One region of the Rhizobium sp. BG4 genome, then DNA from elsewhere that is predicted to be linked to it. Evidence: predicted binding sites of a transcription regulator. Region 1 holds the regulator's gene; each other region holds the start of a gene.
What was found. The regulator LexA, encoded in region 1, represses DNA repair genes until DNA is damaged. The targets are predictions, from matches to a motif close to TGTTCNNNNTGTGTTCNG.

Region 1 (7,240 bases):
TCGGCGAGGCCGATGCGGCGCTTGCTGCCTCCGGAACGGTGATCCTCGAGCTCGCGCTCGCCGGCGTGCCGACGGTCTCGACCTACAAGACCGACTGGATCATCTCGCTGATGACCTCGCGCATCAAGACCTGGACGGCGGCGATCCCGAACCTGATTGCCGATTACGCCGTGGTACCCGAATATTTCAACGACAGCGTCCGTGGCGGAGCGCTTGCCCGCTGGATGGAGCGGCTGTCCGGCGATACCGCGCAGCGGCGCACCATGCTGGAAGGCTACGATCTCGTCTGGCAGCGCATGCAGACGGAAAAGCCACCCGGAGAGAAGGCGGCGGAGATCGTTCTCGACGTTCTGGACAAGAAAAAACCCGGTCATCGCTGACCGGGTTTCTTGTTTTTAGATTGTCCGGGCGCTTAGCGCTTGGAAACCGGAACGTAATCGCGCTGTGCTTCACCGATATAGAGCTGGCGCGGGCGGCCGATGCGCTGCTGCGGATCCTCGATCATTTCGTTCCACTGAGCGATCCAGCCGACGGTGCGGGCGAGAGCGAAGAGAACGGTGAACATGGTCGTGGGGAAGCCGAGAGCCTTCAGCGTGATACCCGAGTAGAAGTCGATGTTCGGGTAGAGCTTCTTCTCGATGAAATACTCGTCGGTGAGCGCAATGCGCTCGAGTTCCATCGCCACTTCGAGAAGCGGATCGTCCTTGATGCCGAGTTCGCCGAGAACTTCATGCGTCGTCTTCTGCATGATCTTGGCGCGCGGATCGTAGTTCTTGTAGACGCGGTGACCAAAGCCCATCAGGCGGAACGGATCGTTCTTGTCCTTGGCGCGTGCGACATATTCGGGGATACGATCGACGGAGCCGATCTCCGACAGCATGTTGAGCGCTGCTTCGTTGGCGCCGCCGTGAGCAGGGCCCCAGAGGCAGGCAATGCCGGCCGCGATGCAGGCGAACGGGTTTGCACCCGAAGAGCCGGCGAGACGAACGGTCGAGGTCGAAGCGTTCTGCTCGTGGTCCGCATGCAGGATGAAGATACGGTCCATGGCGCGGGAGAGAACCGGATTGACCGTGTACTCTTCGCAGGGAACGGCAAAGCACATGCGCAGGAAGTTCGACGCGTAATCGAGGTCGTTCTTCGGGTAAACGAAGGGCTGGCCGATGTGGTACTTGTAGGCCATTGCGGCCAGCGTCGGCATCTTGGCGATCATGCGCAGCGAAGCGACCATGCGCTGGTGCGGATCGGTGATGTCGGTCGAGTCGTGGTAGAAGGCCGACAGGGCGCCGACACAGCCGCACATGACGGCCATCGGATGCGCATCGCGGCGGAAGCCGGTGAAGAAGCGGCTCATCTGTTCGTGCACCATTGTGTGGTGCGTCACGCGGTGGTCGAAGTCCTTCTTCTGAGCTGCCGTCGGCAGTTCGCCGTAAAGCAGGAGATAGCAGACTTCCAGGAAGTCGCCGTGCTCGGCCAGCTGCTCGATCGGATAGCCGCGGTGCAAGAGAACGCCCTCATCGCCATCGATGTAGGTGATCTTCGATTCACAGGATGCGGTCGAGGTGAAACCAGGATCGTACGTGAAGGAGCCGGTGTTTTTGTAGAGTGCGCCGATATCGATGACATCTGGCCCAATCGTTCCGCTCTTTACGGAAAGATTGGCGGACTTGTCGCCGATTTTGATTGTTGCGCTTTGATCCGTCATTCTGATCCTCCAAATTGGCGGCGGCGCCATAAAAGCGCCATAGGGTTAAGCGTCCGCTCAGATTGCTATATGATAGCGCGCCTAATGCCAAGTTACCGTGACGCCATTTTGTGCATCGCAGTATCAACTTTTAGGCACTCCTGCGATGCTGTAAACGCATAGCGGAAGCCGATGATTTATTTAGGCTTTTTGCACTCACGATTTTTTGCGTTTTTTCAATCGATTATTGTTGCTGAAACGCGCGCAGGGTTGCATCTTGGTTGTATTTTAATGGGTCGCAAGGCTCTTTACATGCCGGGGTTGAAAAGCAGCGAGATCAGCCTGGAACTTTCGGGGGATGCGGCCAAATTGCCGCATCTTGAGCCAGCGCGCGCCTATTCTGGCCTCGTGCCCGTGCCAACGCGGCACGTACCGGCCACGCTCAGCGCTTATCGACTCCGATCATCCATCGGGCGCGCGATAGGCGCCATCCCGAAATGCGCCGACGAAGAGCTCGCCTACGGTGGACGCATGCTCTTCGCGCCGGTTGCGCTCGGCTTTGGTGCCGTGGCGTGGTTTGCGGCCGGCACCAGCGTCTCGCCGATCATGCCACTTTTCTTCATCGCGGTGCTGTTCACTCTGCTGGTCTTCACCGATCGGGCGCGGGAGGGGATGCGCGTCGTGATCGCCGCATTGACGTTGGTAGCGGCAGGCGTCGCGACTGCGCAATTCGAAACGTGGAGAGCCGAGACCATCCTCCTTGATTCCGCCGTGACGACGACGCTCACAGGACGGGTCGAGCGCCGGGAAAGCGATGGCCGCGGCGGCTGGCGCTATCTGCTGTCATTGCGCGCAACCGAAAACCCGGTGGTGAAACGCCCGCCCGCCCGGGTGACTGTCATCGCCCGCGGCGCCAAGTCCGAGTTCGAGACGGGAACCTGGGTGAAGGGCAGGGCGCGGCTGACGCCACCCTCCGGTCCGGCACTCCCCGGTCTCAACGACTTCGCCTTCTCATCCTATTTCGATCGCGTTGGCGCCAATGGGTTTTTCTATGGGGCGCCAACGGCGGTGACGCCGGGAGCCGCAGACGAGCATTCGCTGACCGACAGCGCCTTCGAGTGGCTCTACCGGCTGAGAAGCGGCATCGGCGATCGCATCAGGGGCATTTTGCCCGGCGATACCGGCGCTTTCGGGCCATTTCGGCAGAAACTACGGAGGCACTCCGGCAATCAGGCCTCGCGCATATCATCGCCATATCGGGCCTCAACATGGCGCTGTCTGCCGGCATCTTCTTCGTCGGGTTCCGCACGCTGCTCAGCCTGTTTCCGTCCGTCGCCCAGGCCTATCCGGTCAAGAAGATCGCCGCCGCCGGAGCGCTTGCGGCCGTCACCGCCTATTTCCTGATTTCCGGCTTCGCAGTTTCCGCCGAGCGCGCCTTCATCATGATGGCGATCATGCTGACGGCGGTGTTCTTCGACCGGCCGTCGATCAGTTTGCGCAATGTGGCGCTTTCGGCACTGATCATCATCGCCATCTCGCCCTCGGAAATCATGGGGCCGAGCTTTCAGATGTCCTTTGCCGCGACGCTGGCGCTGGTCGCCGGCTATGCGCTCTGGAAGGAGCGGCCGGCGCGCGACAAGCCATTTGCGAAATTGCGGGCGGTCAGGCTCATGTCATCGGCGGCCGGCTTCTTCGGCGGCATCCTGCTCACCTCCGTCATCGGCGGTTTCTCGACGGCGCTGTTCTCGATCGAGCATTTTCACCGGCTGACGGCCTATGGCCTGCCTGCCAATCTCGCCGCCATGCCCGTCATCTCCTTCGTCATCATGCCGGCCGGGCTGCTTGCGATGCTGTTGATGCCGTTCGGGCTGGATGCCTGGGCCTGGCAGGTGGTCGGCTTCGGTCTCGATCTGGTGATCGCGATCGCCAAGACCGTCTCGTCCTGGGGCGGTGATATCGGCGTCGGCCGGTTGCCTGCCTGGTATTTCCCGGCTGCGGTCGCGGGCTTCCTGCTATTGACCCTGCTGCGCACCCGGCTGAGGCACATCGGCACGGCAATCATGGCCCTGTCGACGCTTGTGGTCGTCATGCTTCCCGAGAAGCCCCCACCGAAGATCGTCATTGCTGAGGACGGCAGCATGGCGGGGATCATCGGTTCCAGCGCAATCGCCACCAATCGCGAGCGCCCGCCGGGTTTCATCTTCGATCAGTGGAAACGGGCTCTGGTGCTGGACAGCCATCGCGAGCCGATCTTCATCACATCGGCATCGGTCCCGCGCCGCCGGGCGAAAGATTAAGGCTGACACCAGCGCAACAGCAGGAAGCGCAGAGCGCAATCACGGCCAATGCCAGGGAAGAGCGGTTTTCCTGCGTAAAGAAAGCCTGGTGCACGGCAAAGCTGGAGAACGGCTCGGTGCTGACGGTCATCGACAATGCCGCTTACCTCGGCCCCGCCTGCGATGCATCCGATATCGTCGTCACACCGGTGCGCCTGCGGCTCGAAAGCTGCCGCTCTGGCGCACTGCTTTTTACCGGCGCTACCTTAAGAAAGACAGGCTCTGTCGAGTTGCGCTTCGATGGAGGCGCTGCAGCGGTCACCGCATCCTTCGAGGATCTCGACCGCCCCTGGACCCGCCACCGCGCCTATGACTGGCGCAGCGGCACTTTCGATGGCGATGAAGGGCCAGTCAGTGATAGCGGCGGATAAGGCCGACAAGCTTGCCCTGAACCTTGACGCGATCAGGCCCGAAGATACGGGTCTCGTAGGCCGGATTGGCAGCTTCGAGTGCGATTGATGCGCCCTTGCGGCGGAACCGCTTCAGCGTCGCTTCTTCATCGTCGACAAGGGCGACGACGATATCGCCGGCATTGGCGGTATTGGTATTGCGGATGATGACGGTGTCGCCGTCGAAGATGCCGGCCTCGATCATCGAGTCGCCCTTGACCTCAAGCGCATAGTGCTCACCGTTTCCGAGCATATCGGCGGGAACGGTGATGTCGTGGGTGTTCTGCTGGATCGCAGAAATCGGCACACCGGCGGCGATGCGGCCCATGACGGGAACCGAGATCGAGCTGCTATTGTCTTCGTTCGCCGGCTTCGGCGGCGCAACGGGCTGCGGCTTGCCGAGGCTGCCTTCGATGACGCTTGGCGAGAAGCCGCGGCGCGGCTGGATGCTGGGGCTGTAGGCCTCGGGCAGCTTGATGACTTCCAGTGCGCGGGCGCGGTTCGGTAGGCGGCGAATGAAGCCGCGCTCTTCGAGCGCTGTGATCAGGCGATGAATGCCCGACTTAGAGGCGAGGTCGAGCGCATCCTTCATTTCGTCGAAGGACGGCGGTACGCCGGACTCCTTCATCCGCTCGTGAATGAAGAGGAGAAGCTCCTGTTGTTTGCGCGTCAGCATCGAAGTCTTTCCCCAGATTCGTGAAACAAAGCCAGAACGGACACTATATGTTCCATATGTGTTCCGCAAGTGCCTAAATATTGGTAAAACTTCCCGTCATTTTTCGTCATTTTTGAAAGTTTCTTTGCCGGATTGGTTATCCGCGCTTGCGCTTTGCCCGGCGCGGCGTGCAAATCTCTGCCGGCTTCACCGGAGGGAACCGCCATGACGCATCCGCTCGATCATCTGGTACTGCCCGTCACCCACATCGATGTCGCCCGCGAGCGACTCGGCCGTCTCGGTTTCACCGTCGCCGCCAATGGCCGTCATCCGTTCGGAACGGAGAATGCCTGCGTCTTCCTCGCCGACAAGACTTATCTGGAGCCGCTCGGCATCGCGAGCCAGGCGGAGTGCGATGCCGCCGCCGCCAAGGGCAACAGCTTTGTCGCCCGCGACCAGGCCTTCCGCTTCCGCTGCGGCGATGATGGCTTCTCGGCAGTCGTCTTCGGCACTGACGATGCCGATGCGGACAGGGCCGCCTATGATGGCGCGCAGCTGAGCGGCGGTGACATGGTGGAGTTCTCGCGCCCGATCGTCATGCCCGATGGAACGCAGGCGACCGGCGCCTTCAAGCTCGCCTTTGCCGCCGATCTGAGGGCGCCCGATGTCTTCTTTTTCGCCTGCCAGCGGATCAACGCCTTTCCGGCCGATCGCAAGGTGCTGGAGACTCATGCCAACGGCGTTCTCGGCATTGTCGAGATTGCCCTCAGCGCGGAGGAACCCGACGCCTTCGCGTCGCTGTTGCAGACGGCAAGTGGCGGCGTTGCGCCCGGTGAGGCCGCCTTCGGCCTTTCCTTCGCCCTCAGTAATGTCCGGATCGCCATCTATTCCGAAGAAGGGATGGAGGCCTATTTCGATGTCGAGCCGCTTGGCACCGATAACGGCCTGCGGGCGCGGGCAATCGTCTTTACAGTCGCTGATCTGGCCGTGACAGCGGCGCATTTGGCTGCTAACGGGATCACCTACGTGAATATGAACAATCGTCTATTGGTGAAGCCGGCGCCGGGACAAGGCGCGATCTTCGCCTTCGAGGAGACCCAATGAGCAACACCAATGCAGAAGTCGCCGTCGGCGAAGGCGCTGGCCGCGTTACCTTTTCCAATGCCGGCAAGCTGTCGATCATCGCTGGACCCTGCCAGATGGAAAGCCGCGAACATGCCTTCATGATCGCCGGTGTTCTGAGCGAACTCTGCAAGAAGCTCGGCATCGGCCTCGTCTACAAGTCTTCCTTCGACAAGGCGAACCGCACCTCGCTCTCGGCGCAGCGCGGCATCGGCCTCGACAAGTCGCTCGAAGTCTTCTCTGACCTGAAGAAGGAATTCGGCTTCCCGGTTCTGACGGACATTCATACCGAGGAGCAGTGTGCGGAGGTCGCAACCGTCGTCGACATCCTGCAAATCCCGGCTTTCCTCTCGCGCCAGACCGACCTTCTAGTTGCTGCGGCCAAGACCGGCCGCGCCGTCAACGTCAAGAAGGGCCAGTTCCTGGCTCCGTGGGATATGAAGAACGTTCTCGCCAAGCTGAACGAGACGGGCAACCCGAACATCCTGCTCTGCGAGCGCGGTGCTTCCTTTGGTTACAACACGCTGGTCTCCGACATGCGCTCGCTGCCGATCATGGCGGCCATGGGCGCGCCTGTGATCTTCGATGCCACGCATTCGGTGCAGCAGCCGGGCGGGCAGGGCGGATCGAGTGGCGGCCAGCGCGAATTCGTCGAGACCTTGGCGCGTGCGGCCGTCGCCGTCGGTGTCGCCGGCGTCTTCGTCGAGACGCATGAGGATCCTGACAATGCGCCGTCGGATGGCCCGAACATGGTCTATCTGAAGGACATGCCGCGGCTTCTCGAAAAGCTTCTGGCGTTCGATGCGATCGCAAAGTCGGCCTGACATTCAAAAGGCTGACATGATCTTGTAATAGGCCACGCAGGTGGCCTGAAACGAAGGCATGTTAGGCGGCTCAAAAACGGCTGTGAAAACGCCATTGCAATCTGCGTGCCTTCGATTAAGACGATTTCAAACGATTTATCCACCCACCGAGCAGGAAGAAACCCATGACTGCAATTACCGATATCATCGCCCGCGAGATCCTCGATAGCCGTGGCAACCCCACCGTCGAAGTC
Region 2 (7,240 bases), 1.9 Mb from region 1:
CCGGCGATCGTCAACGTCAATGGCGGCGCAATCGCCATCGGTCATCCGATCGGCGCGTCCGGCGCTCGCGTTCTCAACACGCTGGTTTTCGAAATGAAGCGCCGCGGCGCCAAGAAAGGTCTGGCAACACTCTGCATCGGCGGCGGCATGGGCGTCGCGATGTGCCTCGAAGCACTTTAAATAGCATGCGATCCATGCCTTAATGGCTTGCGATTGAAAGCGAAAACAAAGGGGAGCGAAACATGAGCAGAGTGGCTTTGGTCACCGGTGGCACACGTGGCATCGGTGCAGCGATTTCGATGGCGCTCAAGAACGCTGGCTACAAGGTGGCGGCGAACTATGCCGGTAACGACGAGAAGGCGCAGGCCTTCCACGGCGTAACAGGCGTTCCCGTCTTCAAGTGGGATGTTTCCGACTACGTTGCCTGCGGCGAAGGCATTGCCAAGGTGGAGGCGGAGCTCGGCCCGGTCGAGGTTCTCGTCAACAATGCCGGCATTACCCGCGACGCGATGTTTCACAAGATGACCCGCAGCAGTGGCACGAGGTCATCAACACCAATCTCACCGGCCTCTTCAACATGACACATCATGTCTGGGGCGGCATGCGCGACCGCAGTTTCGGCCGCGTCGTCAACATTTCCTCGATCAACGGCCAGAAGGGCCAGATGGGGCAGGCGAATTACTCGGCTGCCAAGGCTGGCGATCTCGGCTTCACCAAGGCGCTGGCTCAGGAAGGTGCTGCGAAGAACATCACCGTCAACGCCATCTGCCCCGGTTACATCGGCACGGAAATGGTGCTCGCAGTGCCGGAGAAGGTTCTGAACGAGCGGATCATTCCACAGATCCCGGTGGGCCGCCTCGGCGAGCCCGAAGAGATCGCGCGCTGCGTGGTGTTCCTTGCATCGGATGATGCGGGCTTCATCACCGGCTCGACCCTGACCGCCAACGGCGGCCAGTTCTTCGTCTGAAAGGCTAGCGGCCGCTGCGGTGATGGCCGTGGCTGCCATAGTTGTTAGGAAAGTTGCCGGCGTCATAGGGATTGGCGCTGGCGCTGAAGGTTGCGACGGCAACGGTTGCTGCGGCGATGACGATAATCTTGCGCATGGATAAATCTCCATTGTTCCCTGCCTCATTGGGCTGGGGTGTGAGGTCTTGCGAGTTGTTGAGCTGGGATCAGCGGGACGACGGGCGACGCTTCGCCTTGACCGGGACTTTCTGCATGGCAGCGCCACGATCACGGATGGCGGCGAGCGCTGTTGTCAAAGAGAGTGCTGAGATCAGGGTGGCGGCAGCGGAAGACAGAATGAGCTGAACCATCGGACATTCCTTTCTGGCCGGAAAGAAGCCGGCTTGTTGATAGGAATGTGGGGAGTGTCCTGGCGGTTCGCCAGATCGGCTTTGGGAACCGAGCGTCAACGCGGCGTTGACGAGGAGCACAAATAAAAACGGGCGCCGAAGCGCCCGTTGGCCTTATTCCGATCTTAACGGCAGCGTGCCCGGTAGGGGCCACGAGAATCGCGGTACCAGCAAAGACCGTTGCCTGCGTACTGGCCTTGGTAATAGCGGCCAGCATAGCGACCATTGCGCTGATCGACCGAGTTGCCGACTGCAGCACCAACCAGGCCGCCTGCAACGGCGCCGACGGCTGCGCCGCCCCAGCTGTTGGAAACCGCACCGCCAATAAGGGCGCCAGAGCCAGCGCCGATGGCGGTGCCCTGCTCAGTTGCCGTGCACGATGCGAGCGCACCTACGAGTGCTGCAACGAGAACAACTTTCTTCATCATGACTTACAACTCCCCAGTTACATGGCCTTTAGATGCGGCCCATCAGGACAAGGATAATGATAATAACGAGAACTAGCCCTAAACCGCCAGAAGGTCCATAGCCCCAGCCGCGGCTATAACCCCAATTCGGCAGTGCGCCGATCAAAAGCAGAATAAGGATAATGAGAAGTATCGTGCTAAGCATGTTTTCCGGTCCTTCAACTCACGCCGAGTTTCGAATGGACAATAAACACGCGTCCCGGGTTTTTGTTCCCGGCTAAACTTATTTATGTACGTGAACGGATTTCGCCTTATTTGCGATTGCAGATTTTATATTGGACGAAAAGATAATAACGCGGAAGCTAGGAAAAAGTTCCGTGCCTCGCTCTGTTTTTTAACAGGCAGTAAAATTGCGCCGGAAAACGTTAATGCGATCGGCCGCTACGAAAAAATATCTACGCGAGGCTTTCCGCATATAGTCGCTTGCCGCATCCGGCATCAACATCTAGCGGCGAACAAAGCACGAAACCTCGGAGGTCGGTGATTCGTCTGTGATTCGTTCCGGCTTTGGCCCGAAGGTTAATTTTCGCGGATTTTGCAAATTTCTTTGTCGGGCAATTGACAGGCGATTCTCGGCTAATGGGCCGTGGGCCCGGGTCAAAGTGCCTCCTGAACCGCCGGATTCAGCATCTAGTGGGAAAAACTGATTCAAAACCAATACTTAGCCGTGAACAAAAGCTGAATCAGCGCGAGTCAGCGATTCGTCGCCGATTCGTTCTCAAGCTGTTCCGAATCTAAAAACAGAGGCTTAGCGGCCGTCCTTGAATCAAAATAGCAGCGCATATCGGCGGCCCGGCTCTTGCGTTTGGTGGCCCGCCTGTCCATGTGTTGTCTGCCGACTTGACCCTGAGGCTCCCCCGCCTCACTTGCATGGACCATGACACAGAATTCGCAGCCCATGATCCTGAGCGGACGCGGCGTTACCGCGGTGCTCGGACCGACCAATACAGGCAAGACGCATTATGCCATCGAGCGCATGGTTGCGCACGGTACCGGTGTGATCGGTCTGCCGCTGCGCCTTCTGGCGCGCGAGGTCTATACGCGGCTGGTCGAGAAGGTCGGTGCGCATAATGTTGCGCTGGTGACAGGCGAAGAGAAGATCTCGCCGCCGAATGCCCGCTTCTCCGTCTGCACCGTCGAGGCGATGCCGCGGGAAACCAAGGCCGCCTTCGTGGCGATCGACGAAGTGCAGCTCGCCGGCGATCTCGAACGCGGGCATATCTTTACCGACCGCATCCTGCATCTGCGCGGCCGCGACGAAACCCTGCTTCTCGGCGCCGGGACGATGCGTCCGATCCTGCAGCAACTGTTGCCGGGGATTACCGTCGTCGAGCGGCCTCGCCTGTCACAACTCCTCTACGCGGGCCAGAAGAAGATTACCCGGCTGCCGCAGCGCTCGGCCATCGTCGCCTTCTCGGCTGACGAGGTCTATGCGATCGCCGAACTGATCCGCCGCCAGCGCGGCGGTGCTGCAGTCGTTCTCGGGGCACTCAGCCCGCGCACCCGCAATGCGCAGGTGGCGCTCTATCAGGCGGGCGATGTCGAATATCTGGTGGCGACCGATGCGATCGGCATGGGTCTGAACCTCGATGTCGATCATGTCGCCTTTGCGCAGGACCGGAAATTCGACGGCTACCAGTTCCGCAATCTCAATCCGGCCGAGCTCGGCCAGATCGCCGGCCGCGCCGGCCGCCATGTCCGGGATGGCACCTTCGGGGTCACCGGTCAGGTCGCGCCGTTTGACGATGAGCTGGTGCAGAGGATCGAGTCGCACGAGTTCGACAACGTCAAGGTTCTGCAGTGGCGGACCAAGGAACTGGATTTCACATCGATACAATCGCTGCGGGCAAGTCTCGAAAAGCCGCCGAGCGTCCAGGGTCTGACGCGGGCGCTGCCGGCCGTCGATCAGCAGGCGTTGGAACATCTTTCACGATATCCGGAAATTATTGACCTTGCGACAAAGCCCGAAAGGGTTGAAAAGCTCTGGGAGGCTTGTGCGCTGCCCGATTACCGGCGCATTGCACCGGCCCAGCATGCCGATCTGATCTCGACGCTCTTTTCCGATCTTGTGCGCTATGGCACGGTTAACGAGGATTTCCTCGCGGAGCAGGTGCACCGTGCGGACCGCACGGACGGTGAAATCGACACGCTTTCGGCGCGAATCGCGCAGATAAGAACCTGGACCTATGTGTCGAACCGGCCCGGCTGGCTTGCCGATCCGACACACTGGCAGGAAAAGACGCGGGAAATCGAAGATCGATTGTCCGATGCGTTACATGAAAGGTTGACGAAACGCTTTGTTGATCGCAGGACATCTGTGCTCATGAAGCGCCTGAGAGAGAATGCGATGCTGGAAGCTGAAATCAGTGTGAATGGTGATGTCTTTGTGGAGGGGCATCATGTGGGTCAGTTGAGCGGATTCCGCTTTACGCCCGTCGGTGGGACGGATGGACCGGACGCCAAGGCCGTACAGGCTGCTTCACAGAAGGCGCTTGCTCTGGAATTCGAAGCGCGCGCGGCGCGCATGCATGCCGCTGGCAATGGCGATCTGGCGATCAGCGCCGATGGCCTGATCCGCTGGCTCGGCGATCCCGTTGCCCGCCTGTCCGGCAGCGACCATGTGATGCGTCCGCGGGTGATCCTGCTCGCTGACGAGCAGCTGACCGGCAATGCGCGCGATCACGTCGCCGCCCGCGTGGAGCGCTTCGTCAATCATCACATCAGCACGGTTCTGAAGCCGCTCGACGATCTGTCGCGCGCCGAAGACCTGCAGGGCCTGGCCAAGGGTCTGGCGTTCCAGCTCGTCGAGAATCTCGGTGTTCTGTTCCGCCGCGACGTTGCCGACGACGTCAAGTCGCTGGATCAGGATGGTCGTGCCTCGATGCGCCGCTATGGCGTGCGTTTCGGCGCCTACCACATCTTCGTCCCGGCACTCTTGAAGCCGGCTCCGGCCGAGCTCATCACGCTGCTCTGGGCGCTCAAGAACGACGGCCTCGACAAGCCGGGTTACGGCGACCTCATTCCAGTGCTTGCCGCCGGACGCACGTCTGTCGTCACCGATCCGAGCTTCGAGCGCACTTTCTACAAGCTTGCCGGTTTCCGGTTCCTCGGAAAGCGTGCCGTCCGTATCGACATCCTCGAGCGGCTTGCCGACATCATCCGTCCGCTGCTGCAGTGGAAGCCGGGTCAGGCAAACCGTCCGGAAGGCGCTTACGACGGCCGCCGTTTCACGACGACGACTGCGATGCTGTCGATCCTCGGCGCGACGTTGGAAGACATGGAAGAGATCCTCAAGGGTCTCGGCTATCGCGCCGACGCCGTGAAGGCTGAGGAAGCGGCTGCTCATCTGGCTGTGCAGGACGCTTCGGCGGCACCTGCTGCAGCCGCCGAGCCGGCAGCAGAAGATGCTTCCGAGAAGGCCGATCACGACGACGCCGACCAGGCTGACGAAGCAACGGCTGAAACGCCGGCTGCCGAAGCGGCACCGGTCACGGTTGAGGTCGCTGCCGAGGCTGCTCCGGCCGCCGCAGACGGCGAACCCACCGAGCCGAAGCCGGTTCTCCTGTGGCGCCTTGGCGGCCGCAACGACAACCAGCGTCAGGCCCGCAATCATGGCGGCGAACGCCGTGGCGGTGGCAACAACGAGCGTCCGCAGGGCAACCGCCGTCATGGTGGTGGCGAAGGCGGCGAGAACCGTGAAGGCCGCGACAACCGCGACGGCAACCGCCAGCAGCGTGGCCGCGATGGCGGTAAGCCGCATCAGGGCCGTGGCGACCGCAACGACCAGCGTGGCGATCGTCAGGACCGTGGTGACCGCAAGGATCGCAACGACCGTAACAACAACCGCAGCGGCGCCCAGCCGCTGCGCTTCGAGGCCAAGCCGCCGCGCAAGGAAAAGCCGATCGATCCGGATTCACCTTTCGCAAAGCTCGCTGCCTTGAAGGAGCAGATGAAGAAGTAACCGATGGGCGGGGAGACACAGCCAGCAAGCGGTTCGCGTCAGCGTCTCGATAAATGGCTGTTCTTCACGCGCATGGTGAAATCCCGCTCCCTGGCTCAAAGCCATATCCAATCGGGACACGTTCGCATCAATGGCGAACGTGTTTCCCAGCCCAGCCAGACCGTGAAAATCGGCGACCGTATCGAGCTGCAGCTCGAGCGGCGTGACGTCGTCCTGGTGGTCAAGCAGCCCGGCGAGCGGCGTGGCCCGTTTGAGGAAGCCAAGCTGCTTTACGAAGACCTGACGCCGCCTGCGGATGAGACCAAACGCCTCACCCCCTATGAGCAGGCGATCCGCGCAGCGGGCGCAGGGCGGCCCACGAAGAAAGAGCGCCGTGCAATCGACAAGCTCCAGTCGGGCGAGGATTAGAAAACTCTATCCAAACCGGCCGCTTTTGAAGATCGATTATCCTTGAAATCGGCCTGTAAAGCCGGTAGGTCACATCAACTCGCCGGATAGCGTTCTAGCCTCCCAAGCCAGTACACGCTGCCCCTCCGGCTCAGGGAAAGACGCGACGTTCCAGGTTGGTCTGCCCCGCTCGCGTGAAATCCTGGAGTTCTTCATGACCTATGTCGTGACCGACAATTGCATTCGCTGCAAATATACCGACTGCGTGGAAGTCTGCCCGGTCGATTGCTTCTATGAGGGCGAGAATTTCCTCGTCATCCACCCTGATGAATGCATCGATTGCGGCGTTTGCGAGCCGGAATGTCCTGCCGAGGCGATCAAGCCGGATACTGAGCCGGGTCTCGACAAGTGGCTCAAGATCAACGCCGAATATGCCAGCATCTGGCCCAACATCACCGTCAAGAAGGACTCAATGCCCGAGGCCAAGGAGATGGATGGTGAGACCGGCAAATTCGAGAAGTACTTCTCCGAAAAGCCCGGCTCAGGCGACTGAGACCAAGCTGCTGAAATCCGCTTGAAATCGGGTTCAGATGGCGCTTAAACGTTTCAAGTGATGCTTCTCTAATATGTGAGCCATGTGTTGCCCGCATGACTCACACGCACCAAATTATTGATTTCCTCATATTTTTGTGATAGGTTCTGAACACTGACCCATTTGAGGCACGAAGCGTGCCCAAAACCATCACGAAAGCAAATAAAATCCGTACGCGGTTCCCGTGACATATCAACATCTTGAGCTGTCCGATCGTTGATCGCGCGCATGAATTTCTTTTGCTTCTGTCTGGTGGGACCAGAGTGAAGTCACCCGACGGTAATCAACCGTCTCATCCGGGCCTGACTGACCCGGCTCCGGCCGCCGCCGGAAGCGTAACAGGGAGTTTTTGATTAGAATGACGACCCAGCAGAAAAAACCTTCAGCAGCTCGCCACGGCTTCAAGACCGGTGAATCGATCGTCTACCCCGCTCATGGGGTCGGTACCATCAGCGCTATCGAAGAGCAAGAAGTTGCC
Region 3 (7,240 bases), 280 kb from region 1:
CTGTGCCGGCGAGACGCCCGTTGGCGGCACCCTGCTTCACCGCCGCCGAGAAATCCGCGAAGGTCTGGACGCGCATCTTCTGCAGCAGGCTGTTGTAGGTGTCGAGCGGATGAGCCGTCAGGTAGAAGCCGAGAACCTGGAATTCCTTGAGCAGGCGCTCCGAGGCAAGCCAGGGCGAGAATGGCGGCAGCGCGATCTTCTCGGGGCCTGACGACAGAGCGCCGCCGAAGATGTCCGACTGGCCGCTCAGCTTGTTTTCCTGGGCGCGCTGCGCATAGCCGAGAACGCGGTCGAGACCGGCCGAAAGCTGGGCACGATCGATATTGAAGCAATCGAAGGCACCGGCATAGATCAGGCTTTCCAGCACGCGGCGGTTCACCTGGCGCGGATCGATGCGCAGGCAGAAATCCTCGATGCTGGCGAAGGGCTTGTCGCCGCGGACCTGAACGATGTGCTCGACGGCGTTTTCGCCGACGCCCTTGATCGCCGCCAGCGCGTAGTAGATCCGCTGGTCGCCGGTTTCGAAATGGCGGAAGGAGGTCTGCACCGAGGGCGCGATGACCTCGATGCCGAGACGCTTGGAATCCTGGCGGAAGTCGTTGACCTTGTCGGTGTTCGACATGTCGAGCGTCATCGAGGCGGCCAGGAACTCGACCGGATAATGCGCCTTCATATAGGCCGTCTGATAGGAGACGATCGCGTAGGCGGCGGCGTGCGACTTGTTGAAGCCGTAGTTGGCGAACTTCGCCAGCAGTTCGAAGATGTTATCGGCCTGCGGCTTCGATACGCCGTTCTTGACGGCGCCGTCGACGAAGCGCTCGCGCTGCTGGTCCATTTCGGCCTTGATCTTCTTACCCATGGCGCGGCGCAGAAGGTCGGCCTCGCCGAGCGAATAGCCCGACAGAACCTGAGCGATCTGCATGACCTGCTCCTGGTAGACGATAACCCCCTGCGTCTCCTTCAGCAGGTAGTCGATGGTCGGATGGATAGACTCGACCTCTTCCTCCCCATGCTTGCGGGCATTATAGGTCGGGATGTTTTCCATCGGTCCCGGACGGTACAGCGCCACCAGAGCGATGATGTCCTCGATGCAGTCGGGCTTCATGCCGATCAGCGCCTTGCGCATGCCGGCACTTTCCACCTGGAACACACCGACCGTTTCGCCGCGCGACAGCATCTCGTAGGTCAGCTTGTCGTCGAGCGGGATGGAGGCGAGATCGACCTCGATGCCCCGCTTCTTGCAGAAATCGACGGCGACCTTCAGGACGGTCAGCGTCTTCAGGCCGAGGAAGTCGAACTTCACGAGGCCGGCCTGTTCGACCCATTTCATGTTGAACTGGGTGACCGGCATATCGGAACGCGGGTCCCGATACATCGGCACCAGCTTCGACAGCGGGCGGTCGCCGATGACGATACCGGCGGCGTGCGTGGAGGCGTGGCGGTAGAGACCCTCGATCTTCTGGGCGATATCAAGGAGACGAGCGACAACCGGCTCCTTGTCGGCCTCTTCCTGGAACTTCGGATCTTCCTCGATCGCCTTGTGCAGAGGCGTCGGATTGGCCGGGTTGTTGGGCACCATCTTGCAGATCTTGTCGACCTGGCCATAGGGCATTTCGAGCACGCGGCCGACGTCGCGCAGGGCGGCGCGGGCCTGCAGCGAACCGAAAGTGATGATCTGCGCCACCTGCTCGCGACCGTATTTCTTCTGCACGTAACGGATCACCTCTTCGCGGCGATCCTGGCAGAAGTCGATATCGAAGTCCGGCATCGAGACGCGTTCCGGATTGAGGAAGCGTTCGAAGAGCAGCGAGAAGCGCAGGGGATCGACGTCGGTGATGGTCAGCGCATAGGCGACCAGCGAACCCGCACCCGAACCACGGCCCGGGCCGACGGGAATGTCATGCTGCTTGGCCCATTTGATGAAGTCCGCAACGATCAGGAAGTAGCCGGGGAACTTCATGCGCTCGATGACGCTGAGCTCGAATTCCAGCCGCTCGCGGTAATCCTTCTCTTCGTAGCCTGCCGACATGCCGAGCGTCGCGAGGCGCATATCGAGCCCCTCCTCCGCCTGGCGGCGAAGCTCCAGCGCCTCGGCGCGCTCGGCTTCCTCGGGATCGGCGGTGGCGCCGGTGAAGCGCGGCAGGATCGGCTTGCGGGTCTTCAGGACGAAGGAGCAGCGCCGGGCAATCTCGATCGTGTTCTCAAGCGCCTCCGGCAAATCGGCAAAGAGCTTCGCCATCTCGGCGCGGCTCTTCAGGTAATGGTCCGGCGTCAGGCGGAAGCGGCTGTCGTCGGAAACGATGGCGTTATGGGCAACCGCCATCAGCGCGTCATGCGCGTCGTAGTCGTCGCGCGTCGGGAAGAAGGCCTCGTTGGTGGCGACCAGCGGCAGGTCGTGCTCGTAGGCGAGACCGATGATCTTCTGCTCATGGCGCTTGTCGTAAGTGCCGTGGCGCTGCAGCTCGACATAGAGCCGGTCACCGAACAGTGACTTCAGCGTCAGCAGCCGCGATACGGCCGGCGCCAGGTGCCCCTGCTTGAGGGCCATATCGACCGGGCCGCTGAGCGAACCCGTCAGCGCGATCAGGCCTTCTGTGCCCGCCTCTTCCAGCCAGGACGAGCGAATGTGGATCGCCTGCCCGTCCTCGCCACCGAGATAGGCGCGGCTGACGAGATCGACGAGACGCTCGTAGCCATCATCGCTGGCGGCAAGGACGACGATCGACGGGAGCTTACCCATCATCTGCTGGCCGCCGCGCTTCTCGATTTCCAGGCCGTCTTCCATGTCGATCGACAGCTGGCAGCCGATGATCGGCTGAAGGCCCTCGTCCATGGCTTTTTGCGAGAATTCAAGCGCGACGAACAGGTTGTTCGTATCGGTGATGGCGATCGCCGGCTGGCTATCGCCCGCAGCCTTGTAAAGAACCTTTTTCAGCGGCAGCGCGCCCTCGAGCAGTGAATAGGCCGAGTGCACGCGCAGATGAACGAAGCCCGGCGTCCCGCCGATAAATCCGCTCTCTGCTTCCGCCATGACACGTCCCTTCAATCGCCCGTATGAATCGGCGCCATTGTCGGTCGTGGCCGTGGAGATGTCCAGAAGAAGACCCCGTCTTGAACCGCATGGCAGCCATGCGGTCCCCTGAAAAATTACATTGCCATCAGGATCAGCGAGAAGCTGGCAACGAACATTGCGATGGAGGTGAATGCTGCGACGTCACGGATCATGTCAGTCATTTGGCTCTCCTTTACTCGTTATGTTTTTAGTTTGTTCCACTCTTGTTCTTTCGTCAACAGGAATCTTTTCCGTTTGGTTAACGTGCGTCCGGGGGCGTTCGCCCACATCTCCCTGCCGGCGGCAACCGTTATGTTCTGCATTTGTTCTTTACAGAAGGCCACGCGTCTGCGACAACGCTCGCAGGAGGCGCGCCATGTATCTCACCTTGCTCAATGACTTCATCGTCGAGGCGAAATCGAGGACTTACGTGGGTGGCGGCAGTCCCCGCCCATCCTGCCGTCCGGGGTCGCATGACATCGGCTACGAGCGTGGCGAATGGCGCTATCTCGACAGCTATTTCGGCGGAACGGATTTTTGCGGCCAGGAGACGGTCTGGCTGAATGGCGAGCCCATCTGGGCGATGAACTATTTCGGCCACATCATCGAGCCCGGGCTGATCGACGGCAGCCGCGCCGGCGCCGTCATCAAGGCGGCCCTGTCGTCGATGTATTCCGAAAAGAAGCGATTCCTCGGCGGCATGGAATTCGACCACGCCTTCGGCTTCTATATCGACAACAGCGAGGGCGACTGCGCACATTTCCGTGGCATGGAAATGATCATCGTCGAGGAAAGGCGCGCCTATGAACTCGACTACCGCGGCGGCCTGATCCGGCTCTGAGGCTCAGAAGTCGACGACCTTGCCGTCGCTGATCGTCACCCGGCGGTCCATGCGGCTGGCAAGCTCGTGATTATGCGTGGCGATCAGGGCCGCCAAACCGGACTGGCGCACCAGCGCCTCCAGGGCGTCGAAGACGTAGTTGGCGGTTTCCGGATCGAGATTGCCGGTCGGCTCGTCGGCGAGCAGCAGGCTCGGCGCATTGGCAACGGCGCGGGCGATCGCCACGCGCTGTTGCTCGCCGCCGGAGAGCTCGCCCGGGCGATGGGCACCGCGATGGCCGATGCGCATGTAGTCGAGCAGCTGCTTGGCACGCTCGGCAGCTTCCTTGCGCGGCAGGCCCGAGATCATCTGCGGCATCATGATGTTTTCCTGGGCCGAGAACTCGGGCAGCAGATGATGGAACTGGTAGACGAAGCCGATCTCGCTGCGGCGGATCGCCGTGCGCTTATCGTCGGACAGTCCGTTGCAGGCATGGCCGTTGATGCTGACCTCACCGTCATCAGGATGTTCCAGGAGACCCGCCAGATGGAGCAGCGTCGACTTGCCGGTGCCCGAGGGCGCAACCAGAGCGACGATCTCGCCGCTATGCAGCGTGAAGTCGGCCCCCTTCAGGATGGAGAGCACCGTATCGCCCTGCCCGTAGTGACGCTCGACGCCGGAAAGCTTGAGAACGACATTGCGTTTCATGGAGTTCAGCATTCCTTATTCGTAGCGCAGCGCCTGCACCGGATCGAGCCGCGAAGCCCGCCAGGCCGGGAAGATGGTCGCAAGAAAAGACAGCGTCAGAGCCATGATGACGACCGAAGTCGTCTCGCTGACGCTCATCTGCGCCGGCAGCTGGCTCAGGAAGTAGAGCTGCGGATTGAAGAGTATCGTTCCGGTGATCCAGGAGAAGAACTGGCGGATTGACTCGATATTGATACAGACGACAACGCCGAGCAGAACGCCGGCGAGCGTACCGACGATACCGATCGCAGCCCCCGTCATGAAGAAGATGCGCATGATGGCGCCGGAGCTCGCCCCCATGGTGCGCAGGATGGCGATATCGCTTCCCTTGTCCTTCACCAGCATGATCAGACCCGAGATGATGTTCAGTGCCGCGACGAGCACGATCAGCGTCAGGATCATGAACATGACGTTGCGCTCGACCTGCAGGGCCGAGAAGAAGGTCTGGTTGCGCTGGCGCCAGTCGGTGATGGCGATCTGGCGGCCCGCGGCAGCCTCCACCTTCGGCCTCAGATTGTCGATATCATCTGGATTGCTGGCGAAGAGCTCGATCGATTGCACCAGCCCTTCGGAGTTGAAATAGAGCTGCGATTCCTCGAGCGGCATGTAGATGATGGCGGAATCATACTCCGACATGCCGATTTCGAAGACACCGGAGACGGTATAGGACTTGACCCGCGGATTGATGCCCATCGGCGTGACGTCACCTTCGGGCGAGATCAGCGTGATCGTATCGCCCGCCTGCAGGCCGAGCTGGTTGGCCATGCCGGAGCCGATCAGCACGCCCTGCCCGGACATGAAACCGACGAGGTCGCCCGACTTGATATTGTCGGAGACGGTCTTCAGCTTGGTCAGATCTTCCGGGCGAATGCCGCGCACCAGCGCGCCGGTGCCAGCACCGCCCTGACCGGAGGCCAGCGTCTGTCCCTCGACGAGCGGCAGGGCCATGCGGATGCCGGGAACGGCGGCGAACTTTTCCGTCAGCGCCGCATAATCGGTGAAGGGCGCATCGACCGGCTGAACGATCATGTGGCCGTTGATGCCGAGGATGCGCGAGATCAGCTCGGTGCGGAAGCCGTTCATCACGGCCATGACGATGATGAGCGTCGCGACGCCGAGCATGATGCCGACGAAAGAGAAGCCGGCGATGACCGAAATGAAGGCTTCCTTGCGCCGGGCGCGCAGATAGCGCCAGGCAACCATGCGTTCGAAGGTGGAAAATGGCTTGCTCGCCGGACCGAAGCCGGATTTCGAACCCCGCTTGTCCACTGCTGCCTCTGCCATTTCGCCTCCGTTATCAGCCCAAGAGCTTATTGATTGCCGCGTCGATGGTCATCGTCTCGCGGGCGCCCGTCTTGCGGTCCTTGACTTCCACTTCGCCGTTCGCGACCGCGCGCGGGCCGGCGATGATCTGAACGGGAACGCCGATCAGGTCGGCCGTCGCAAACTTAGTTCCGGCGCGATCGTCGGTGTCGTCATAGAGGACGTCCTTGCCACCCTTGGAGAGCGCTGCGTAGATCTTCTCGCAGGCACTGTCGCAGGCGGCGTCGCCGGCCTTCATGTTGATCACGATCGCATCGAACGGCGCGACGGAGGCCGGCCAGATGATTCCGTTCTCATCATGCGATGCTTCGATGATGGCGGGAACAAGGCGTGTCGGGCCGATGCCGTAGGAACCCATGTGAACATTGTGTTCCTTGCCGTCGGGACCCTGAACCTTGGCGCCCATCGGCTCGGAATATTTCGTGCCGAAATAGAAGATGTGGCCGACTTCGATACCGCGGGCCGACAGGCGTTCGCCTTCGGGGATCGCGTCAAAAGCGGCCTCGTCATGCATTTCGGAGGTCGCGGCATAGAGCGACGTCCACTTGTCGAAGACGCTTTCCAGGCCTTTGACGCTGTCGAAATCCGTGTCGGCTTCCGGAATGTCGAAATTGACGAAATCCTTGTGGCAGAACACTTCGGACTCGCCGGTGTCGGCAAGGATGATGAATTCGTGGCTGTGGTTGCCGCCGATCGGGCCGGTATCGGCGCGCATCGGGATGGCGCGCAGACCGAGACGGTCGAAGGTGCGCAGGTAGGCCACGAACATCTTGTTATAGGAGTGGATCGCCCCCTCCTTCGTCAGATCGAAGGAATAGGCATCCTTCATCATGAACTCGCGCGAGCGCATGGTGCCGAAGCGCGGACGGATCTCGTCGCGGAACTTCAGCTGGATGTGATAGAGGTTGAGCGGCAGGTCCTTGTAGGACTTGACGTAGGCCCGGAAGATGTCGGTGACCATTTCCTCGTTGGTCGGGCCGTAGAGCATCGGACGGTCCTGGCGGTCCTTGATGCGCAGCATTTCCTTGCCGTAGGCGTCGTAGCGGCCGCTTTCCTGCCAGAGCTCGGCGGACTGCAGCGTCGGCATCGACAGCTCGATGGCGCCGGCGCGGTTCTGCTCTTCGCGGATGATGTTGTTCACCTTGTCGAGAACACGCTTGCCGAGCGGCAACCAGGAATAGATGCCCTGCGACTGCTGGCGGATCATGCCGGCACGCAGCATCAGCCGGTGGGAGACGATTTCCGCCTCCTTGGGGTTTTCCTTCAGGATGGGCAGGAAGTAGCGGGACAGACGCATG
Region 4 (7,240 bases), 1.4 Mb from region 1:
TCCTGTTCCGCAGCCCGGGCAAGGAACATTTGAACATCGTTTACCGCAGGCATGACGGTAATATTGGCTGGATCGACGCAGCCAATATCAAGAGCTGAAATCGGGCGATGAGCGGCGCCAAGCGCCGCTCTTCCAATCACCCGGCTTCGGCCACAGAAGGAAAAAGAAATGGCATTGGCAGATCTGCTGCATCAAGATGCGATTATCCCCGCCCTCAAGGTAAATTCCAAGAAACAGCTGCTTCAGGAATTGGCGGCAAAGGCCTCGAAAATCACTGGCCTGTCTGAGCGGGAAATCTTCGACGTCGTGCTGCAGCGTGAACGTCTGGGTTCGACCGGCGTCGGCAATGGCATCGCAATTCCGCATGGCAAGCTCGCCAGCGTCCGCTCGATCGTCGGCGTCTTCGCACGTCTCGAGAGCCCGGTCGATTTCGAGGCCCTGGACGATCAGCCCGTCGATCTCGTTTTCCTGCTGCTCGCTCCCGAAGGGGCGGGCGCCGATCATCTCAAGGCCCTGTCGCGCATCGCGCGCGTGCTGCGCGACCAGGATTTGGTCGCCAAGCTGCGCGCCACCGACTCCGCCTCGGCGATCTATGCCTTCCTCAACGAAGAGCAGACTTCGAACGCCGCCTGAGATTTTCAATCGCAGAAATGAAAGAGGCGCCCGGTCATCCCGGGCGCCTCTTTTCGTTTGAGATGGTTAGTTCTCAGAACTCTTCCCAATTGTCCTGCGCGACTGCGGCCGAGCCGTGGGAGACAGCCGCCCGGCGCGGTGCCGGAGCCCGGTATGCGGGTACTGCGACGGGCGCACGCATATGCTCGGCGGTTGCCCGCAGCGCCGCACTGTTTGCCTGGCCGGAAACCCGGAAGCGCAGCACGAGGGCCTTCAGCGTCTGCGCCTCGTCGTTCAGCGTCACACTGGCCGCCGTTGCCTCTTCCACCATCGCGGCGTTCTGCTGCGTCACCTGGTCCATCTGGTTCATGGCCTGGTTGATTTCCTTCAGCCCGATCGCCTGCTCGCTGGCAGACGCTGAGATCTGACGGATCAGGCCGTTGATGCCCATGACCTGCTCGGCGATCTTGTGCAGCGTACCGCCGGCGCGGCCGACGAGATCGACGCCTTCCTTGACCTGGACGGCTGAGGTGTTGATCAGCGTCTTGATCTCCTTTGCGGCACTTGCAGAGCGCTGTGCGAGCTCACGGACTTCCTGTGCGACGACTGCGAAGCCCTTGCCTGCCTCACCGGCACGCGCGGCTTCGACACCGGCGTTGAGGGCGAGCAGGTTGGTCTGGAATGCGATCTCGTCGATGACGCCGATGATGCGCGACACTTCCGTGGACGACTGCTCGATGCCGTGCATCGAAGCGATCGCCTTCTGCACGACTTCGCCGGATTTCTCGGCATCCTCGCAGGCGAGGTTGACGTTGTCAGCCGCGGTGCGGGCGTTCTCGGCGCTCGAATTGACCTGGGCGGTCAGCTCGTTCAGCGCTGCAGCGGTCTCCTCGAGGCTTGCAGCCTGCTGTTCCGTGCGCTTGGCAAGGTCGGAGGCGCTGTTGCTGATCTCGCTGGTGCCGGAGCCGATGTTCACGACGCTCGTGTTCATCGTATGGACGGTCTCTTCGAGGCTGGCGAGCGCGGCGTTGAAGTCCTGCTTCAGCTTCGCGTATTCGCCCGGGAAATCCTCGTTGATGCGGTGGCCGAGATTGCCTTGCGACAGTTCGGAAAGACCGGCACCGACGATCGAGACGATCTGGCGCTGCAGGGCGACCGACTGCTGGCGCTCGCTCTCCGAGCGGCTGCGCTCGGATTCAGCTGCGCTGCGCTGGTTGTTTGCTTCGGCTTCAAGGCGGCGCGTATCGGCAAGAGCGAAACGGAAGCCTTCCAGAGCCTTGGCGACCGAGCCGATTTCGTCGGCACGATCCTGACCGGCAACCGGCTGATCGTAGGCGCCGTCGCTCAGCTTCTTGACGCCGGCGACCAGCTGGCCGAGCGGCTTCTGCACGAAGGAACGGACGGCGAAGTAGAGGGCCAGCATGACCGCGCCGAGGACGAGAATGCCGCCGACGATCATCATGACGGTCTGATCCTGAACCGGGGCATTGATCGCGGTGTGCGGTACGTCGACGAGGACGACCCATGTCGCGTTGAGATCCGGGACGGCGAACGGATAGACGACGCGGTCGAAGGGCTCGTAACCATCGAAGGTCAGGTTGCGGACAACGGTCGGCGCCATCGACGCGCGGGCGTTCTTGATCTCGGTCGAGCCGTCGCCTTCATAGGGCTTCGACATCAGTTCCTTGGTCGGCGCGACGATCCAGTTGCCGTTCTGGGCAACGAGCGTGACGCGGCCGGAGCCGAACGGATGCAGAGCCTGCAGCTTGTCGGTCAGCGACTTCAGAGAGATGTCGACGCCTTCGACGCCGATCATCTTGCCACCCGAGACAACCGGGTAGGCGATCGAGGTCAGGAGGGTCGGAACGTCGGTGCCTTCGGCGAGATAGGGCGACGTGATCGCGCCCTTGCCGCTCTCGGCAGCAAGCTTCCACCACTCGGCGGTATAATCGTTATCGAAGGTCGAGAACTGGATGGCGCCATCCTTGGTCTTCGACCAGTAGGGCGTGAAGGCGCCAGCCTTGTTGGTGCCCTGATCGAGCTTGTCGGCAATCTCGGTTGTCTTGCCGTCGAAGGCGCCGAGCTGCTCGCAGAACCAGCTGCCGAAGGCGAAGGGGTTCTTTTCGAGATTGGCCTTCAGGACGTTGATGATGCCCTTGCGGTCGAAATTGCCGCCCTCGTGGCCGCGGCCGACGACACCGGACATGGAGCGCGCTGCGCTGGCGAGTTCGCCGACATTGGCGGCGATTTCGTTGGCAATGGCTTTGGCTTCAAGATTGGCCTGATCCATCGTCAGGGTCTGCACGCGGTTGCGCGTCTGATCGATCAGGAAAAAGTTAGAAACGAAAAGAACGAGCGCGATTGCAACGCCCGTGATGACAATAAGCTTTGCGGCAAGCGACTTCATGCGAAAGATGAACATGGTGCCTCGGCGGGGCGACTTGCCGGACGAACATTTCCGGCAAAGGCGAGGTGAGCCGCTTCGTCATGGAGCGGCCGTGGGGCTAAACCGGGCACCCTCTGAGGAGGCCTGGCGATCGCCGAAAAGATCGCCAGAAATCTCTTAAATTTGAGTGAAATTGTATGAAAGCGGACCGTTAGTAGTCTGAACGCCTTCACTTTTTGCTTGCGTCTATCGGAAACAGAAAAGTCTATAGCTTGTTTGCGACTTCGGCACTCAGCGGGATCGACGGCTGGGCTCCGGCCTTGAGGCAGGCAAGCGATCCGGCAACGGCTGCTCGGCGCAGCGCGGCCTCGAAATCGAGCCCTTCATCGAGGCTGGCGGCGAGGTATCCGCAGAAGGTATCGCCGGCGCCGACCGTATCGACCGGCTCGATCTTCAGACCCTTTGCGCGCACCAGCTGGCCGTCGCGAATGGCGATCACGCCATCGGCTCCGAGCGTCACGATCAGCGTCTGGCCGGTCTCGCCATGCAGGCGCTGAAGCGCGGCCTCGCGGTCGCCCGCTGTCATGTTCTCCTGGCCGGCAAGCAGCTCGAATTCCGTCTCGTTGGCGATGACGATATCGGCGAGGCGCCCGAGGCGTGCGGCATCGGCAATCAGTGGCGCGAGATTGAGCACGGTGCGAACGCCCTTCTTGCGGGCGGCTTCGAGCGCACGCTCCACCGCAGGCGCGGGAACCTCAAGCTGCAGCATCAGGATATCACTGGCATCCATCGCTGCGATCGCAGCATCGGCATCCGCCGCGTTGATCGTACCATTGGCGCCGGGCACAACGGCGATCATGTTCTCACCATCGCCGCCCACGAGGATCAGCGCAGTGCCGGTCGGCCCTTCGACGCGCTTGACGGTTGCGAGGTCGGTTCCGGCGTCATCGAGCAGCGCCAGCGCCGGCGCCGCAAATTCGTCCTTGCCGACGGCGCCCGCCATCCGCACCGTGCGTCCAGCGCGCCGGGCCGCCAGCGCCTGATTGGCGCCCTTGCCGCCCGCCGCAGTCGCAAAGCCGTTTCCGGCGACCGTTTCACCGGGCTTCGGCAGGCGTGCGGTGGTGGCGATGAGGTCCATATTGATGGAGCCGAACACAGTGATCATGTGAATGTCCCGTCCTTTGATTTTGGCGCGACACTGCCCGAAGGCCTCACTCTTCGTCAACTACCCTGAGCTTGAGAAGGCCGGTGCGGCTCTCGACGGATTTCGCGGCCGGCTGCGCGTCGCGCTCCGGCTTGGCGCCGTCAGCGGTCGCCTCGAATTCCAGCGCTTCGATCTTGGAGCCGCGCTTGGTCAGCTTGTCGGCAGAGGTGACGATCATGTCGACATCCTTCTGCGCCATGGCGAAATGACCCTGCAGCTTGCGCACACGCTCGTCCAGACGTCCGAGATCGTCCATCAGGTTGGCGACCTCGCCCTGGATCACATGCGCCTGCGCGCGCATGCGCTGATCCTTGAGGACGGCCTGGATCACCTGGATCGACAGCATCAGCAGCGACGGCGAGACGATGACGATCCGCGACCGGTGCGCCTTCTGAACGATCGGCTCGAAATTCTCGTGGATCTCGGCAAAGATCGATTCCGACGGCACGAACATGAAGGCCGTGTCCTGCGTCTCGCCCTGAATCAGGTATTTCTCGGAAATATCGCGGATATGAATTTCCATGTCGCGGCGAAACTGCTGGGACGCCGCCTTGCCTGCATCCGAACCGCCGGCATCGCGGATCGCGTTCCAGGCCTCCAGCGGAAACTTGGCGTCGATGACCAGCGGCGGCGCGCCATTCGGCATCTTCACCGTGCAGTCCGGGCGCGAGCCGTTCGACAGCGTCTGCTGAAATGCATAGGCGCCCATCGGCAGGCCATCGGCGACGATCGTTTCCATGCGCGACTGGCCGAAGGCACCGCGCGTCTGCTTGTTGGAAAGGATCGCCTGCAGGCCGACGACATCCTTGGCAAGCGTCTGGATGTTGTTCTGCGCCGCATCGATGACGGCCAGCCGCTCCTGAAGCCGCTGCAAGTTCTCGTGCGTCGATTTCGTCTGTTCGGTGATCGTATGGCTGACGCGCTGCGACATGCCGTCCAGCCGCTGGTTGATCGCCTGGTTGAGCTCGGCCTGACGAGTGCCGAAGACCTCGGCCATCGTCGAGATTCGGCCCTGCATCTCGGCCTGGATCTTCAGCAGTTCGGCCATGCGCGCATCCGCTTCGGCGGAGCGAATGGCCGCTTCCTCATTCTGCTCCCGTCTGAGATTACCGCTCCTGAAAAGCAGGAAAACCAGCAGGACGATCATCGCGGCGATGGCGCCGCCGACGAGAGCAAGAATGGCCGGATTGATGGCGGCGAGCGAAATGGCGAGCGAGTCGGCAGAATTGTTCATGCCCCACCATAGCAAACTTCAGCGCCCTGACTAGATCAAAACGTGAACATATCAACAGCTGCAGGAGATGCCGCCAAAAGGTCGCAGCCTGCCAAGTTGCTGCAACGATAAATCGTAGCGGGGTTTAACGATTGCTCAACCATATTTTAGAAATGTCGCAGCGGAAACAATTCCTTACATCGCCCCCGGCAGACAGAGATCATCATGACCAGCCAGCATTCGCAGTCCTCCCTCAAGCAGCGCCTTGATTTCATCGAGCTCGATGATACCGCGCGAAAGACGATGAGCGAGATGCGGCCGGTGATCAGCTCGCTGGTCGGCGGTGCACTGGACAAGTTCTACGCCAAGATAGCCAAGACCCCGCCGTCGCCGGTTTCTTCTCCGACGAGTCGCATATGGGCCGCGCCAAGAAGGCGCAGGAAAATCACTGGGCGAACCTCGCGGGCGGCAATTTCGACGAGACCTATGTGAAGGGCGTCACCGCCGTCGGCCGCACGCATGCGCGCATCGGTCTGGAGCCCCGCTGGTATATCGGCGGCTACGCGATCGTCATGTCCGAACTAGTCAAGGGCATCATGGAAAAGCAGTGGCCATCGATGTTCGGCCGCCAGCAGGGCAAGGCGCTCGCCGAAAAGCTCTCCGCCGTCATCAAGGCAGGGATGCTCGACATGGATTACTCGATCTCCGTCTATCTCGAAGCGCTCGAAGAACGGCGCCACAAGCTGGAAGAGGAGCGCGCCAAGGCCGAGGCGGATCAGGCGATGGCGCTCGATCATTTGCGCCGCGGCCTCGAAGCGCTGTCGAACGGCGATCTGGAAGCCTCCCTCCCGGCCGATCTGCCCGGCAATTTCAAGCACATGGCCGAAGACTATAACCGCGCCGTTGCGGCTCTGCGCAGCTCCTTCGGTTCGGTCCGCAGCACGTCTGCCGAAATCCTGAGCGGCACCAACACCATCTCCAAGGCAACCGACGATCTCGCACTGCGCACCGCTCAGCAGGCAGCCGGCGTCGAGGAGAGCTCGGCCGCCCTTCAGCAGCTGTCCGTCAGCGTCGGCCTCACCGCGGCCAATGCCGAGAAGGCTTCGGACGCGGTTCGCGAGACGCAGCAGCGTGCGAAGAGCTCCGGCGAGCTCGTCAGCAGCGCCGTCTCGGCCATGGCAGGCATCGAGAAGTCATCCGACGAGATCGCCAAGATCATCGGCGTCATCGACGAGATCGCCTTCCAGACGAACCTTCTGGCACTGAATGCCGGCGTCGAGGCCGCCCGTGCCGGTGAGGCGGGCAAGGGCTTTGCCGTCGTGGCGCAGGAAGTTCGCCAGCTTGCTCAGCGCACGGCGGAAGCTGCCAAGGAGATCAAGAACCTGATTTCGGAAAGCTCCGCCCAGGTGGACGAGGGTGTCGGCATCGTCAGCAGCACCGGTGAAGCTCTGAACGACATGATCAGCCGCATCGACATGATCAACCATGTCGTCGCCGAGATCGCCGCTGCCGCCCGCGATCAGGCGACTGGTGTCAACGAAGTCAGCGTCGCCATCCGCAACATGGATGCGATCACCCAGCAGAATTCCGGCATGGTCGAGCACACCTCGGCCGAAACCCGCCGCCTGCGCGGCGAGGTCAGCAATCTCATGGATCTGCTGCAGCGCTTCCGCACCCAGGCCGATATCCGCGGCACCATCAGCCGCCGCGCTGCGTAAGACGAATACGGCGATTTTCCGGAGGCGGCAGCAAAAAACCGCCTTCGGAAGTTTCGGGATAATTCCCACGCCCGAAAAGATAGGTTATGGGAACGCCATGACCATCA

Region 2: F2982_RS09985 (helicase-related protein) is a predicted target of LexA. The motif match lies at 2,536-2,553, and genes of this name have one in related genera.
Region 3: F2982_RS01890 (DUF5680 domain-containing protein) is a predicted target of LexA. The motif match lies at 3,366-3,383, and genes of this name have one in related genera.
Region 4: F2982_RS07390 (DNA recombination protein RmuC) is a predicted target of LexA. The motif match lies at 5,468-5,485, and genes of this name have one in related genera.

The regions. Positions count from the first base shown of each region.
Region 1 covers NZ_CP044125.1:58,837-66,076, reverse strand. The annotation lists partial or broken gene lpxB (lipid-A-disaccharide synthase) at 1-380, shown strand, start outside; gene gltA (citrate synthase) at 413-1,702, opposite strand; partial or broken gene F2982_RS00335 (ComEC/Rec2 family competence protein) at 2,213-4,388, shown strand; gene lexA (transcriptional repressor LexA) at 4,369-5,082, opposite strand; gene F2982_RS00325 (VOC family protein) at 5,287-6,165, shown strand; gene kdsA (3-deoxy-8-phosphooctulonate synthase) at 6,162-7,007, shown strand; gene eno (phosphopyruvate hydratase) at 7,172-7,240, shown strand, end outside.
Region 2 covers NZ_CP044125.1:1,944,615-1,951,854, forward strand. The annotation lists gene F2982_RS09960 (acetyl-CoA C-acetyltransferase) at 1-180, shown strand, start outside; partial or broken gene F2982_RS09965 (beta-ketoacyl-ACP reductase) at 243-967, shown strand; gene F2982_RS32015 (hypothetical protein) at 972-1,103, opposite strand; gene F2982_RS09970 (hypothetical protein) at 1,173-1,316, opposite strand; gene F2982_RS09975 (YMGG-like glycine zipper-containing protein) at 1,481-1,783, opposite strand; gene F2982_RS09980 (DUF3309 family protein) at 1,812-1,967, opposite strand; gene F2982_RS09985 (helicase-related protein) at 2,700-5,783, shown strand; gene F2982_RS09990 (RNA-binding S4 domain-containing protein) at 5,787-6,191, shown strand; gene fdxA (ferredoxin FdxA) at 6,385-6,723, shown strand; gene F2982_RS10000 (CarD family transcriptional regulator) at 7,121-7,240, shown strand, end outside.
Region 3 covers NZ_CP044125.1:340,857-348,096, forward strand. The annotation lists gene dnaE (DNA polymerase III subunit alpha) at 1-3,031, opposite strand, end outside; gene F2982_RS01890 (DUF5680 domain-containing protein) at 3,429-3,893, shown strand; gene F2982_RS01895 (ABC transporter ATP-binding protein) at 3,897-4,580, opposite strand; gene F2982_RS01900 (lipoprotein-releasing ABC transporter permease subunit) at 4,596-5,903, opposite strand; gene proS (proline--tRNA ligase) at 5,917-7,239, opposite strand.
Region 4 covers NZ_CP044125.1:1,410,684-1,417,923, reverse strand. The annotation lists gene raiA (ribosome-associated translation inhibitor RaiA) at 1-98, shown strand, start outside; gene ptsN (PTS IIA-like nitrogen regulatory protein PtsN) at 169-633, shown strand; gene F2982_RS07400 (methyl-accepting chemotaxis protein) at 707-3,034, opposite strand; gene F2982_RS07395 (ribokinase) at 3,264-4,163, opposite strand; gene F2982_RS07390 (DNA recombination protein RmuC) at 4,210-5,436, opposite strand; partial or broken gene F2982_RS07385 (globin-coupled sensor protein) at 5,641-7,133, shown strand; gene def (peptide deformylase) at 7,231-7,240, shown strand, end outside.